Regions from separate parts of the Streptomyces sp. CA-111067 genome, predicted to be linked through region 1. Evidence: riboswitches for the same ligand, from Rfam matches in the RefSeq annotation. Region 1 holds a riboswitch; the other holds the start of a gene.

What was found. Region 1 has a riboswitch for glycine ahead of gcvP (aminomethyl-transferring glycine dehydrogenase). Riboswitches for the same ligand answer to the same signal wherever they lie in the genome.
Region 2: another riboswitch for glycine. It lies ahead of gcvT (glycine cleavage system aminomethyltransferase GcvT); the one in region 1 lies ahead of gcvP (aminomethyl-transferring glycine dehydrogenase).

Annotation. Positions count from the first base shown of each region.
Region 1 covers NZ_CP192103.1:8,367,048-8,374,301, forward strand. The annotation lists gene ACQPW6_RS36920 (DUF881 domain-containing protein) at 1-391, shown strand, start outside; gene ACQPW6_RS36925 (FHA domain-containing protein) at 750-1,283, shown strand; gene ftsR (transcriptional regulator FtsR) at 1,305-2,042, shown strand; gene ACQPW6_RS36935 (bifunctional nuclease family protein) at 2,135-2,608, shown strand; gene ACQPW6_RS36940 (MerR family transcriptional regulator) at 2,780-3,370, shown strand; partial or broken gene ACQPW6_RS36945 (DNA polymerase IV) at 3,512-4,861, shown strand; gene ACQPW6_RS36950 (PRC-barrel domain-containing protein) at 4,888-5,364, opposite strand; glycine riboswitch at 5,511-5,620, shown strand; glycine riboswitch at 5,635-5,739, shown strand; gene gcvP (aminomethyl-transferring glycine dehydrogenase) at 5,801-7,254, shown strand, end outside.
Region 2 covers NZ_CP192103.1:6,831,823-6,839,076, forward strand. The annotation lists gene glyA (serine hydroxymethyltransferase) at 89-1,348, opposite strand; gene gcvH (glycine cleavage system protein GcvH) at 1,428-1,808, opposite strand; gene gcvT (glycine cleavage system aminomethyltransferase GcvT) at 1,926-3,086, opposite strand; glycine riboswitch at 3,146-3,258, opposite strand; glycine riboswitch at 3,259-3,355, opposite strand; gene ACQPW6_RS30270 (enhanced serine sensitivity protein SseB) at 3,487-4,242, shown strand; gene ACQPW6_RS30275 (enhanced serine sensitivity protein SseB C-terminal domain-containing protein) at 4,376-5,152, shown strand; gene ACQPW6_RS30280 (DUF885 family protein) at 5,218-6,756, opposite strand.

The sequences.
Region 1 (7,254 bases):
GGTCGCCGCGCAGGGCCCGGGCATCACGCTGACCGTCACCGACCCGCACGGCAGCGTCGAGGCCGACTCGCTGCTCGACACGATCCAGGAGCTGCGGGCGGCCGGCGCGGAGGCGATCCAGATCAACGGCGTACGGGTGGTGGCGGACACGTACTTCACCCAGGCGACCGATGGAGTGCTGATCGACGGGCACAAGGTGTCCCAGCCGTACGTGTTCAAGGTGATCGGCAACCCGCAGGATCTGGAGCCGGCGCTGAACATCCCGGGCGGCGTGGTGCAGACGCTGGAGAAGGAGCAGGCCACCGCGGATGTCGTCAGAGCGCAGAAGATCATCGTGGACGCCTTGCGGCCGTCGAAGCAGCCTGACTACGCTCGGTCGTCCTCCCAGTGACGCCGGGGGTCGGGGAGTTGTCGGGGTGCGTTGTAGGGGAAACTGTGTGTAGCGAGGGTTCGTCCTGCCCCACGGGCGGGTCTGCTTCTTTCAAGGGGAATCGCCCGTGAAGTTGTTTGGGAAGTTGTTCGGCAAGAGCGCGCGGCAGTCGGGTGATCCGGCGACGGCGCGGCATCGTGCACCGCGGAGCCTGTCCGAGGAGGGACAGCCCGGTGACCGCCCGCTGTTCAGGAACGACGGGCAGCAGTCGGGGCCGGAGTTCTCCGGCGCGCCCGGCGTGGCGCCTGTTGACCCTGCGTCGTCCGCGCGCATAGGTTCCCAGGAACCATCAGCCTCGACCCCGGGTGGAGGGTTCGGTTTGCCGGTATGCAGCAGGTGCGGGCACACCAATGCGGAGGCCAGTCGCTTCTGCTCCAACTGCGGCGCGCCGTTGCGGGCCGCGGGCGGTCCGTCGCAGAGTGCCTCGGAGACCACGTCCACGATCTCGATCTCCGGTATCGAGGCGTACGAGGCGGAGGCCACGGGGCAGACCCCGACGCCGTCGCTGTCGCCCGAGGCGCAGTCCGCGGTGGACGCGCTGCCGATGGGCTCGGCGCTGCTGATCGTGCGCCGCGGTCCGAACTCCGGCAGCAGGTTCCTGCTCGACGGCGACCTGACCACGGCGGGGCGCCACCCGCAAAGTGACATCTTCCTGGACGATGTCACCGTCTCCCGCCGTCATGTGGAGTTCCGCCGCGGCCAGGACGGCCGCTTCACGGTCTCCGACGTGGGCAGCCTGAACGGCACGTACGTCAACCGGGAGCGGATCGACGCCGTGCCGCTGTCCAACGGCGACGAGGTGCAGATCGGCAAGTACCGGCTGGTCTTCTACGCGAGTCAGCGGGGTATCTGACCCTCCCCCGGAAAGGTGTTCATGCCGAGAACGCAGGGCGGTGCCGGAGACGGCACCGCCACCGAGGACACCGCCCTGCTGAGCATCGGCGCGGTACTGGGGCAGCTGCGGGACGAGTTCCCCGAGGTGACCATCTCCAAGATCCGCTTCCTGGAGGCGGAGGGCTTGGTCGAACCGCAGCGCACCCCGTCGGGCTACCGGAAGTTCAACGCCCGGGACGTGGAGCGGCTGGCCTACGTGCTGCGCGTGCAGCGGGACCACTATCTGCCGCTGCGGGTGATCAGGGAGCACCTGGACGGTCTGGAGAACGGCGAACGGGTGTCGCTGCCGTCCGCCGCGGAGAGCCCGGAGGGCTCCCAGGGGGCCGCAGTCGAGCCGGAGACGCCCGCGGAGCTGCGGATCGGCCGGGACGAGCTGATGGCCGCCACGGGGGCCGACAGCGCCCAGCTGGAGCAGTGGGAGTCCTACGGCCTGGTCGCGGCCGGCCGGGACGGCGGCTTCGACGCCGAGACGGTCGCCATCGGCCGGCTGCTGGCCGACCTGGCGCGCTTCGGCCTCGAACCGCGCCATCTGCGGGCCGTGAAGGCCGCAGCCGACCGGGAGGCGGGCCTGGTGGAGACCGTGGTGGCGCCGCTGCGCCGGCACCGCAACCCGCAGACCCGGCTCCATGCCGAGGCCACCGCCAGAGAACTGGCCGAACTCTCCGTACGGCTGCACGCGGCCATGGTCCAGTCGGCACTTCGGCTGCGGCTGCGCTGAGCGGCATATTCCGCCGTCCGGTCGGTGCCGGGAGTCCGCGCTTCGGGATGCCCGACTACCCAAACCCGCCGGGCACGTCCTAGGGTTGCTGTGTGAACGAGCTCGACGTTGTGGGTGTCCGGGTCGAAATGCCCTCCAACCAACCGATCGTGCTCCTGCGTGAAGTGGGAGGCGACCGGTACCTGCCCATCTGGATCGGGCCGGGCGAGGCGACGGCCATCGCATTCGCGCAGCAGGGCATGACGCCTGCGCGACCGCTGACCCATGACCTCTTCAAGGACGTCCTGGAAGCGGTCGGGCAGTCCCTCACCGAGGTCCGCATCACCGATCTGCGGGAAGGCGTCTTCTACGCCGAGCTGGTCTTCGCCAGCGGTGTCGAGGTCAGTGCCCGCCCGTCCGACGCCATAGCGCTCGCCCTGCGCACCGGCACGCCGATCTACGGCAGTGACGGGGTGCTCGACGACGCGGGGATCGCCATCCCGGACGAGCAGGAGGACGAGGTGGAGAAGTTCCGCGAGTTCCTCGACCAGATCTCGCCCGAGGACTTCGGCACCAGCAACCAGTGAGCCGTTCCCGGCCATCGGCCGGGTCAAACCACTCTTGGGGTGAATATCACTCGGCGTGGCGAGTGTGGCGATCGTTGACGCACCCCTGGTGACTGCCTAACGTCGGAGCGGAAAGTCCCGATGGCACGTGCCGTGCGCGCCGCCCCGGGACGCGAAGGGACGGAGGGCGGCGTGAGAAGCACCGGCGACGGTCTGGCGACCGGCGACGCATTTCCGCCCCGGGGGGCTCTGACCTGTGCCTCCGGCGCCCCGGCCGGCGATGTGGTGCCCGAGCAGGTCGGCTACCGCGGTCCCACCGCGTGTGCCGCCACCGGCATCACCTACCGGCAGCTCGACTACTGGGCCCGCACCGGCCTGGTCGAACCCTCGGTCCGCTCCGCACAGGGCTCGGGCGGCCAGCGGCTGTACAGCTTCCGTGACGTGGTGGTGCTGAAGATAGTCAAGCGGCTGCTCGACACCGGGGTGTCGCTGCAGAACATCCGGACGGCGGTGCACCACCTGCGGTCGGTGGCCCCGTCCGAGCTGGCCCGGGTCACCCTGATGAGCGACGGCGCCACGGTGTACGAGTGCACCTCGCCGCACGAGGTGGTGGACCTGCTCCAGGGCGGCCAGGGGGTCTTCGGGATCGCCGTGGGGGTCGTCTGGCGGGACGTGGAGAGCTCGCTGTCCCAGCTGCACGGAGAGCGGGTGGACACCGGGGAGACCCTGGTCGGCCACAATCCCTCCGACGAACTGGCCGCCCGGCGCAATCGGGCGGTCTGACCGGCCCGGATCCGGGAATCGCCGGAATCGGTTACGGGGGACCTGCCGCAGGGCGTGAACCCGGCCCTACGGTCATGAACCGGCCGCCGTGCCGTACAGATGTACGGCTTATGTCGGTGCTGTGCGGCACTATCGGTAATCGTGAGAAGTGCGCCGACGATCCTGCACCTGGACATGGACGCGTTCTTCGCCGCGGTCGAGCAGGCCTCCAAGCCGAGCCTGCGGGGCAAGCCGGTGGTGGTCGGCGGCCTCGGGCCCCGCGGCGTCGTGGCGACCGCGTCCTATGAGGCACGCGTGCACGGCGTCCACTCCGCGATGGCCACCGCACACGCCCGCAGGCTGGTGCCCAACGCCGCCTACCTCATCCCGCGCTTCGGCCTCTACCGGCGGATCAGCGAGACGGTGATGGCGCTGCTGGCCGAGGTCTCCCCGCTGATAGAACCGCTCAGCCTGGACGAGGCGTTCCTCGACCTGGAGGCCGGTACCGCCGGTGCCACCGGTACCGTCGGCGCCGACCCGCGGACCGTCGCCGTCGAGCTGCGCGCCCGGATCCTGTCGGCCACCGGGCTGACCGCCTCCGTGGGCCTGGCCGGCTCCAAGCTGCTCGCCAAGATCGCCTCCGAGCAGGCCAAGCCGGACGGCCTGGTGGTGGTCGAGCCAGGCACCGAGCAGGCACTGCTCGACCCGATGCCGGTACGCACGCTGTGGGGCGTCGGCCCGGCCACCGCCGAGCACCTGCGCAGGGCCGGCATCTTCACCGTGGGCGAGATCGCCAGGACCGGCGAATCGGAGCTGGTACGGCTGCTGGGCAAGGCACACGGCGCCTCGCTCTACACGATGGCCGCCGGCCTCGACAACCGGCCGGTGGTCGCCGACCGGGACGTGAAGTCCATCTCGGTGGAGGACACCTACGACAGTGACCTCACCGACCGCGCCCATGTGCGGTACGAGATCGACCGGCTGGCCGACCGCTGCGTGCAGCGGTTGCAGGGCGCGGGCCGCTCGGGGCGCACGGTGGTGGTCAAGGTCCGCCGGTACGACTTCTCCACCCTGACCCGCTCCGAGACGCTGCGCGCGCCCACCGACGACCTCGGCGTCGTACGGGAGACCGCCCGCAGGCTCGCCGAGTCCGTCGACACCACCGGCGGCGTACGGCTGCTCGGGGTGGGCGTGGCGGGACTGGCGGACTTCACCCAGGAGGACCTGTTCGCGCAGGCGCAGAACGAGAAGCGGGCGGACGGCGAGCCCGCGCCGCCCGAACTGCCCTCGGCCCCGCCGCCGGTGACCGAGCGGGCCGGCCGCCGCTGGCTGCCCGGCCAGGACGTCGAGCACGCCGAGTACGGGGCCGGCTGGGTGCAGGGCAGCGGCGTCGGGCGGGTCACGGTCCGCTTCGAGGTGCCCTCCGACCTGCTGCCCGGCCGGGTGCGCACCTTCCCGGTGGACGACCCTGGGCTGTCGCACAGCGAACCGCTGCCACTGGTGCCCGAGGGGCCTCTGCCGGGGCGGAGCGTGCCGGTTCAGCTCTTGTCGGCGCCGTTGGCCGATCCGGAGGCCGACCCCGACGGGGAACCGGAAGGCGGCCCTGACGGTGATCCCGAGGGCGGCCCGGACGGCGGCTCGCCGCCGGCCAGCTCGCCGAAGTCCCGGTCGGGCGCGGGCGCCGGCGGCGCCACACCGTCGGACGGCACTTCCATCCCGTAGTGGTGGTAGAGCTGCAGCTCCTGCTCGGGCGACAGATGGCGGCCGACGCCGAAGTCCGGCGCGTCCCTGATCAGCGCCTTCTTGAACGGCACCCGCAGCTCGTCCTGGACCAGCCGGCTCGGCTCCAGCGGCACGAACGCGTCCCGGGTGAACAGGCCGGTGCGTACCGCGGCCCACTCCGGCGCGCCGGTGGCGTCGTCGAGATACACCTCGTCCACCGTACCGATCTTCGCGCCGTCCCGGTCGAAGGCGCGGCGGCCGATCAGGCTGCGCGGATCGATGTCCGTCTGCACGGTCCCTCCAACCAAACGACGACGGCTGTCGAGTACCAGCCAAAGGCACAACCGCCCCGGTGTCGACTCGAACCGGCCCGCTCAGCGCGCCGACCGGCCGGTCCGGCCCGTTCGTTCGACGCGCTGGTAGGCTTGATCCCGGCTGTATACCCCATGCGGGAGAGTCTCAGGGAGCGCGCGAGGACGCCGCCCCAGGAGACGCCGAAGGAGCAACTCCTCCCCGGAATCTCTCAGGCATCCGTACCGCATGGGCAGGTCACTCTGGAAAGCAGGACCCGCTCCGGAAACGCCTTCCGGTACGTGTCCTCACCGACGGTGAAAGCCGCCCCGGCCGGGGCGGTGAAGCTCTCAGGTTCCGATGACAGAGGGGGAGGCCGTACGGGTGCCCGCGCCGCGGCACCCCCGAAGGTCGTCACTGACCAGGAGGCCGCCGCCGATGAACGACCGCCGCAATTCCCGCCGGGCCCCGCTCGCCGCCCTCGAAGCGGGCGTCCCGTTCGACCGCCGCCACATCGGCCCCGACTCCGGGGCGCAGGCCAAGATGCTCGCCCAGATCGGCTACGGCTCGCTGGACGAGCTCACCGACGCCGCGGTGCCCGGCGCGATCAGGAGCGAGCAGGCGCTCGCCCTGCCCGCCGCGCGGACCGAGGCGGAGGCGCTGGCCGAACTGCGCGCGCTGGCCGACCGCAACCAGGTGCTGGCCCCGATGATCGGCCTCGGCTACTACGGCACCTTCACCCCGCCGGTGATCCTGCGCAACGTCATGGAGAACCCGGCCTGGTACACCGCCTACACGCCCTACCAGCCGGAGATCTCGCAAGGCCGGCTCGAGGCGCTGCTGAACTTCCAGACCGTGGTCGCCGACCTCACCGGGCTGCCCACCTCCGGCGCCTCGCTGCTCGACGAGAGCACCGCCGCCGCCGAGGCGATGGCGCTGTCCCGCCGGGTCGGGAAGGTCAAGGGCGGGGTCTTCCTGGTCGACGCCGACACCTTCCCGCAGACCACCGCGGTGATCAGGACCAGGGCAGAACCCACCGGCGTCGAGGTCGTCGTCGCCGACCTGAGCGACGGCATCCCGGCCGAGGCCGCCGAGCGCGGGATCTTCGGCGTCCTGCTGCAGTACCCGGGTGCCTCGGGCGCGGTGCGCGACCTGCGGCCGGTCGTCGAGCGGGCGCACGAGCTCGGCGCGGTCGTCACGGTGGCCGCCGACCTGCTGGCGCTGACCCTGCTGACCTCGCCGGGCGAGCTCGGCGCCGACATCGCGGTCGGCACCACCCAGCGGTTCGGCGTGCCGATGGGCTTCGGCGGCCCGCACGCCGGCTACATGGCGGTCCGTGAGTCCTACGCCCGCAACCTGCCCGGACGGCTGGTCGGGGTGTCGGTGGACGCCGACGGCGACAAGGCGTACCGGCTGGCGCTGCAGACCCGCGAGCAGCACATCCGCCGGGAGAAGGCCACCAGCAACATCTGCACCGCGCAGGTGCTGCTCGCCGTGATGGCCGGGATGTACGCCGTCTACCACGGCCCCGACGGCCTCGCGCAGATCGCCCGCCGCACCCACCGCTACGCCGCGGTGCTGGCCGCCGGGCTGCGGGCCGCCGGTGTGCGGATCGTGCACGAGGACTACTTCGACACGCTGACCGCCCGGGTGCCGGGCCGGGCCGCCGAGGTGGTGGCCGCCGCCCGCGAGGCCGGCGTCAACCTGCGGCTCACCGACACCGACCTGGTCGGCGTCTCCTGCGACGAGACCACCGACCGTGCCGCGGTCGCGGCGGTACTGGCCGCCTTCGGCGCGGACGGCGGCGCCGACCTCGACGCGCTGGACGCCGGCACCGAGGACGCGCTGCCCGCCGCCCTGCTGCGCACCGACGAGTACCTGACCCACCCGGT
Region 2 (7,254 bases), 1.5 Mb from region 1:
CCTTCGGCCGGGGGTGCCCCCAGCCGGTGGGGGCTGGTCTCGCAGTTCCCCGAGCCCCTTAAAAAACCCCCGTTGGCCGGGGCCCGGGCTACAGCGCTGGGTACAGCGGGTGCTTGGCCGCCAGGGCCGTCACCCTCGGGCGGAGGGCAGCGGGGTCGTACGTCGGCTGCAAGGCGGACGCGATGATCTCCGCGACCTCGCGGAAATCGTCCGCGGTGAAGCCGCGGGTGGCGAGCGCCGGGGTGCCGATGCGGAGGCCGGACGTCACCATCGGGGGGCGGGGGTCGTTGGGGATCGCGTTGCGGTTGACGGTGACGCCGATGTCGTGGAGGCGGTCCTCGGCCTGCCGGCCGTCGAGCTCGGAGTCGCGCAGGTCCACCAGCACCAGGTGCACGTCCGTGCCGCCGGACAGCACCGAGACGCCGACCTCGGTGAGGTCGGGCCGGGTCAGCCGGTCCGCCAGGATCCGCGCGCCTTCCAGCGTACGGACCTGCCGGTCCTTGAACTCCTCGGTCGCCGCCGCCTTGAACGCGACCGCCTTCGCCGCGATCACATGCTCCAGCGGGCCGCCCTGCTGCCCGGGGAACACCGCCGAGTTGATCTTCTTGGCCAGCTCCGCCTTCGAGAGGATCACCCCGCCGCGCGGCCCGCCGAGCGTCTTGTGCGTCGTGGTGGTGACCACGTCCGCGTACGGCACCGGCGACGGGTGCAGCCCGGTCGCGACCAGGCCCGCGAAGTGCGCCATGTCCACCATCAGGTACGCGCCGGCCTCGTCGGCGATCCGCCGGAACTCCGCGAAGTCCAGCTGCCGCGAGTACGCCGACCAGCCCGCGACGATCAGCTGCGGCCGGTGCTCTGCGGCCAGCCGCTCCACCTCGGCCATGTCCACCAGGCCGGACTTCTCGTCCACGTGGTACGCGGCGACGTTGTACAGCTTGCCGGAGAAGTTGATCTTCATACCGTGGGTCAGATGCCCGCCGTGCGCCAGGTCCAGGCCCAGGATCGTGTCGCCCGGCTTGAGCAGCGCGAACATCGCCGCCGCGTTCGCCTGCGCGCCGGAGTGCGGCTGGACGTTGGCGGCCTCGGCGCCGAACAGCGCCTTGACCCGGTCGATGGCGAGCTGCTCGACCACGTCCACGAACTCGCAGCCGCCGTAGTAGCGGCGGCCCGGGTAGCCCTCGGCGTACTTGTTGGTGAGCACCGAGCCCTGGGCCTCCAGGACCGCCACCGGGGCGAAGTTCTCCGAGGCGATCATCTCGAGGGTGGACTGCTGGCGGTGCAGTTCGGCGTCCACCGCGGCGGCGACGTCCGGATCGAACTCGTGCAGGGACTGGTTCAGCAACGACATGGGGTCTTCCTGGTGAGGGAGGGCGCGCGGCCGGGCAGAGGGCAGAGGGCAGTGGAGAGGGGAGAGAGGAGAGGGGACGTCAGCCGGCGATGAAGGCGTCGTACTCGTCGGCGGACAGCAGCTCGGCCGCGTCGTCGGACACCTTCACCTTGAACAGCCAGCCGCCCGCGAACGGCGCGGTGTTGACCAGCGACGGGTCGTCCACCACGTCCTGGTTGGCCTCGGTCACCTCGCCCGACACCGGCGAGTACAGGTCGCTGACCGACTTCGTCGACTCCAGCTCGCCGCAGGTCTCGCCGGCGGCCACCGTCGCGCCCACCTCGGGAAGCTGGACGAAGACCACGTCACCGAGCGCGTCGGCGGCGTGCGAGGTGATCCCCACGGTGGCGACCCCGGCCTCTGCGGCCGACAGCCACTCGTGCTCCTTGCTGTAGCGCAGGTCCTGCGGATTGATGCTCATGACGGAATCCTCCCGGATGTGTGGGTGCGCTCGCACGCGGGACCGCGGACGAGCTGAAGCCTAGAGAAGCAAAAGCCCAGCGTGCGCGGCCACCCGGGCCGCCCCGCCGGGGAGCGCTCAGCGCTGTCGCCGGTAGAACGGCAGCGCCACCACCCGGTGCGGCTCCCGCGCGCCCCTGATGTCCACCGCGACCCCGGCCGCGTCCGGCTCCGCGTACTCCGCGTCCACGTACGCCATCGCGATCGGCGCGCCCAGCGTGGGGGAGGGCGCGCCCGAGGTCACCTCGCCGATCACCGCGCCGCCCTCGCCCGTCACCGGGTAGCCCGCCCGCGGCACCCGGCGGCCCTCGGCGACCAGGCCGACCAGCTTGCGCGGCGGCTGCGCCGCGGCCTTCTCGGCCGCCGCGGCCAGCGCGTCCCGGCCCACGAAGTCACCGGGCTTGTCGAACTTCACCACTCGGCCCAGGCCCGCGTCGAACGGCGTGACGGCGGCCGTCAGCTCGTGCCCGTACAGCGGCATGCCCGCCTCAAGGCGCAGGGTGTCACGGCAGGACAGCCCGCACGGCACCAGGCCGGCCTCCCGGCCCGCCTCGGTGAGCGCCTGCCACAGCCGCTCGGCGTCGGCCGGCGCGACGAACAGCTCGAAGCCGTCCTCGCCGGTGTATCCGGTACGGGCCAGCAGCGCGTCCACGCCCGCGACGGTGGCCGGCAGCCCGGCGTAGTACTTCAGGCCGTCGAGGTCGGCGTCGGTGAGGGACGTGACGATGCCGGGGGAGGCCGGGCCCTGCACGGCGAGCAGGGCGTACGCGTCCCGGTCGTCACGCACGGCCGCGCCGGTGAAGCCGGCCGCCCGCGCGGTGATCTCGTCCAGCACCCTCTGCGCGTTGGAGGCGTTGGCGACGACCATGAACTCCTGCTCGGCCAGCCGGTAGACGATCAGGTCGTCCAGGATGCCGCCGTCGGCCGCGCAGATCATCGTGTAACGGGCCCGGCCGACGGCCAGCGCCGACAGATGGCCGACGAGCGCGTAGTCCAGCGCCTGCCCGGCCTGCGGCCCCGTCACGGCGATCTCACCCATGTGCGAGAGGTCGAAGAGGCCGGCCCGGGTGCGTACCGCCTGGTGCTCCTCGCGCTCGCTCGCGTAGCGCAGCGGCATGTCCCAGCCGGCGAAGTCGGTCATGGTGGCGCCCAGGCCCCGGTGCAGCGCGTCGAGTGCGGTACGGCGGGAAACAGGCGCGGCGGACTGCTCGGCGTGCGGTAGCGGCGGACGGTCACTCATCGGAAAATCTCCCAGGGATGGACGGCAGCGGGACATCGGGCCGGGTCGGGGTGACCCCGGCCTCCCCATCTGTCATCGGAACCTGAGAGGTTCACCGTGACCCCCGAGGGTCGCCGGTTTGCACCTTGGGTGGGGCGGGCCCTGGCCGGGTCCGCCCGCTTTTCAGATCTGCCTCGCCCGCGCGGTATCTGTGCCTGAGAGATTCAAGGGAGGACTTGCTCCTTCGGCGCCCGGCCCCGTCAGGGCCGGAACTCTCCCGCGCGGCCTCCAACGGCCGTTATGCAAGTTGTCCGGCCATCATCGCACGCGCGTGGCCGATACGTGCCCGGCCCGGCCCGCAGCCGCTAGGGTTTCCCGGCAGGACAGCCGCACAGGGGCACAAGGACGGACAAGGGTGGAAATGGAGAATCCGGCACCGTTCATATGGCCGGCCAACGAGCTGGAGGAGGTGCTGACGGCGAGCCTCGGCAACCCCTCGGCCGGGCCCCGGCTGCTGGAAGTGCTCGGCCGCTCCCGGGTGTGGGTGCCGCTGCCGAACGGCGGCGCGCCGGACGCCCGCAACCTCGATCTGCCCACCGTCGAGCTCGACGGCGCCCGCTACGTGCCGGTGTTCAGCTCCGAGCAGCAGTTCCGGCAGGCGGCCGACGGCATGCCCTGCACGATCGCGCCGGTGCACGAGTTCGCCCGCGGCCTGCCGCCCACCGTCGGGATGGCGGTCAACCCCGGCGGCGCCGTCGGAGTGCCGCTGCCGCCCGCCGCCGTCGCCGAGCTGTGCCGCCCCGACCGCGGCGCGCACCGCGAGCGCGGGCTGCCGCCGCCGCCCGGCGGCCGGGTGCGGCTGTGGGAGCCCGCGCCCGACGAGGAACCGGTGGACTTCCTGGCCGGCGCCGCCGCCGAGTTCGCCGTCACCCCGGTCGTCCTCAGCGCCCGCCGGGCGCTCGCCGTCGTGGAGGACGACCCGCCCGCGCTGTTCGTCGGGGTGGAGCTGGACCGCTGGCAGGAAGAGGACAGGGCCGCCGCGATGGACGCGATCGGCCGGGCGCTGGGCACCGTGCCGCTGACCTGGGCGGTGCACCTGATCCTGCTCGACGTGGCGCAGGATCCGGTCGGCGACTGGATGCTGGACGTGGTCCAGCCGTTCTACGCGCGCGGCTGACCGCCGCCGGACTGGCCGGAACCGCGACGCCGAGAGGACCGGTCGGCGTTCCGCCCGGGCGGCTCGACCTGGTTTGATGGCGAGCGGCGCACGGCGTGCGCCGGAGACCGAACGAGGGGAAGGGACGGTCCCAGTGATCGCGGGCGCGCAAGGCGGTGCGGCCCCGGCCGGCCAGGTGGAGCAGATGCTGCTCCAGGTGGCACCCGGCCGGTTCGACGCATACGAGAACCTGCTCGCCTCCCTCGCCGAGGGCCAGGTGTGGATGCTGCTCTGGCAGGGCGCCGCCGGTTCGGCCGACGCCCAGTACGGCAGCATGGAGATCGGCGGCCAAGGCTACGCGCCCTGCTTCACCTCGCCGCGCGAGATGGCCGCGAGCGGCTGGAGCAGGGAGCACGAGGTGGTCTCCGGGCGGGACATCGCGCTGACGCTGTTCCCCGACCGCTGCGGCCTGTGGCTCAACCCGCACGCGCCCGGCGGCGGGGTCGGCGTCCCGTGGGCCGACCTGCGCAGGATCGCCGGCGGCCTCGACCTGCTGCCCGCCGGCCCGTTGCAGATCGGCGAACCGTCACTCCAGATCCCGCAGTTCTACGCGCTCCTCGCGCAGGCCGCGCACCGCACCACGGCGGTACGGGCGCTGCGGCGCGCCTGGGTGCAGCCGGCGCTCGGCGAGCCGTATCTCGCGATCGGCGTGGAGGTCTACGAGGCCACGGCGCAGGCCGTAGAAGCGGTGCGGCTGATGATGCAGCAGGCCGTCGGCGGGGTGCCGGAGGGGCTGGCCGTCTCGACGGTGGCGATGGCGGACGGGTACGACCCGGTGGCGCTGTGGCTGCGGGCGAACGGGCAGCCGTTCTTCGACCGTGACGCGTACGGGGGCGGCGCGGCGTGGGGACAGGCGTCGCGCTCGTACTGACGGGGGTACGAGCCCGCTGACGGGCGTACGGGCCCGGCCCCGTACCGGCCGCCGCGCGTGCCGGTCTACTTCTTGTGCTGCTTCCCCGGCCCGTCCAGCGCCGCGTCCAGCAGGCCGAGCGGCGGGGCGCCCAGTTCGAGGAGCGCGGTGTGGAAGCGGCGGGTGGAGAAGTCCGCGCCCCAGCGGCGGCGCGCCTTCTCCCGCAGCCGCATGATCTCCAGCTTGCCCCAGGTGTAACGGCCGTAGCCGGCGTCGAACGTGCCGCGGCGGGCCTCGGAGGCGGCGGCGGTCCTGCTCAGGTGGGCGTCGCGGACGAACAGCGAGGTGGCCTCCTCCAGGTCCATCGCCCCGGTGTGCAGGCCGATCGCGCAGGTCAGCCGGGTGACCCGGACCAGCGCCTCCAGGGCGACGCCGATCGCGAACCGCGGGTCGGCGGCGCGGAAGCCCTCTTCGAGGCAGACCTCCTCCACGTGGTGCGCCCAGCCCTCGCAGAAGGCCAGGCTGTGCAGCATCCGGCGGACCGGGCCCTTGACCCGTTGCAGCGCCCTGCCGTGCGCGAAGTGGCCGGGCGCCACCTCGTGCACGGTGATCGCGGGCAGGCTGGTGCGGCTGAAGACCGTCAGCCACTCCTCGCGCTCCTCGGCCGGCCACTCCGGCTCCGGCGGGGTGACGTGGTACCAGGACGGCGCGCTGTCCTCGCCGGGCGCCGCCCACGTCATCATGGCCATCGCCCAGCGGCGGGACGGCGGGGCCGGGCCGACCAGGCACTCGCCGTCCAGGTACGGGGCGAGGCCGTGCTCGTCGGCGAAGGCGATGACCTCGGCGGTCAGCCGCTCCGCCGCCGGGATCACCTCGTCGGCGGACGGGTGGTCGGCGAGGAGTTCCGGGATCAGCTCGTCCACCGTGCGGCTGGGGTCGAGGGCGTGGCAGGAGTCGGTGAGGAGTGCGGTGAGGCGGGCGCGTTCGGCCTCCGCGGTGGCGGCCAGGGCGGTGAGGTCGACCTTCAGGCCCTCGGCGCTGCCCATCAGGGCGGCCAGCGCGGGGCCGCCGAGCCGCGGGTCGGGGTCGCCGGTGCGGGCGGCGCTCTCCAGGTGCTGGATGAGGCGGGCGTGCGCGGCCAGCGCGGCGGCCTCCACCGGGCCGCGGTCCGCGTCGAGGTCGAAGGCGAGGCCGTGGGCGGCGCCGAGCAGGGCGCTCGCGACGGGGGCGGCGACCTGGTCGAGGGAGGCGAGCGCGCCGGCGACCGCGTCGGGCCACTGGGCGAGATGCTCCCGGCGGGCCGCGGCGCGCTCCCGGCGGGAGGCGTACTCGCGGTCGTAGCAGGCGAGTTCGAGGTTGGACAGGTGCTGGTAGGGGTCGCGGCGGTGCAGTTCGAGGTCGCCGAACTGGACGCGGAGCGACTTCTCGAAGACGCGCAGGTGGGCCTCGTCGTGCTTGTGGGTCAGCCGGCCGGTGTCCCGCCGGGCGCGGTCGAGCGCGCCGAGCGCGGCGCGCACGCCGTCCGGCGAGAGGTCCTGCACCCGCCCGTCGTACTCGTGCCGCCCGGCCATCTCCCGCACCACAGGCATCATCAGGTCGCACACCGCGCGCAGCCGCTCATTCACCCCCCGACCGTACCCGCCCGCCTCCGGCGCGGTAGCGCCCTTTCCCCGTGCGCCCCGGGTGACGCGACTGTCCACCGCCCCGGCGGCCTGGTTCCCGCCGCCCCCGGACCCCCGGCCGGTGGGGGCTGGTGGCGCAGTTCCCCGCGCCCCTGGTGATGCCGGGGGCGCCCGCGGGCTCCGGCCCGGTGGGGTGGTTGCGGTCGCCGCCGGGCCCCCGGCCGGTGGTGGCTGGTCGCGCAGTTCCCCGCGCCCCTGGTGATGCCGGGGGCGCCCGCGGGCTCCGGTCCGGTGGGGTGGTTGCGGTCGCCGTCGGGCCCCCGGCCGGTGGTGGCTGGTGGCGCAGTTCCCCGCGCCCCTGCGGGCGCGTCCTCGCCAGGGGCGCGGGGAACTGCGCGACGAGCCACGGCGGTGGCGCGCCGGGCCGCCGGGGCGAGGGGGCTGGTGCTGTTGTTGCCGGGCCACCGGCCGGTGGCGGGCCTCGGGCCGCGGGCCGGGAAG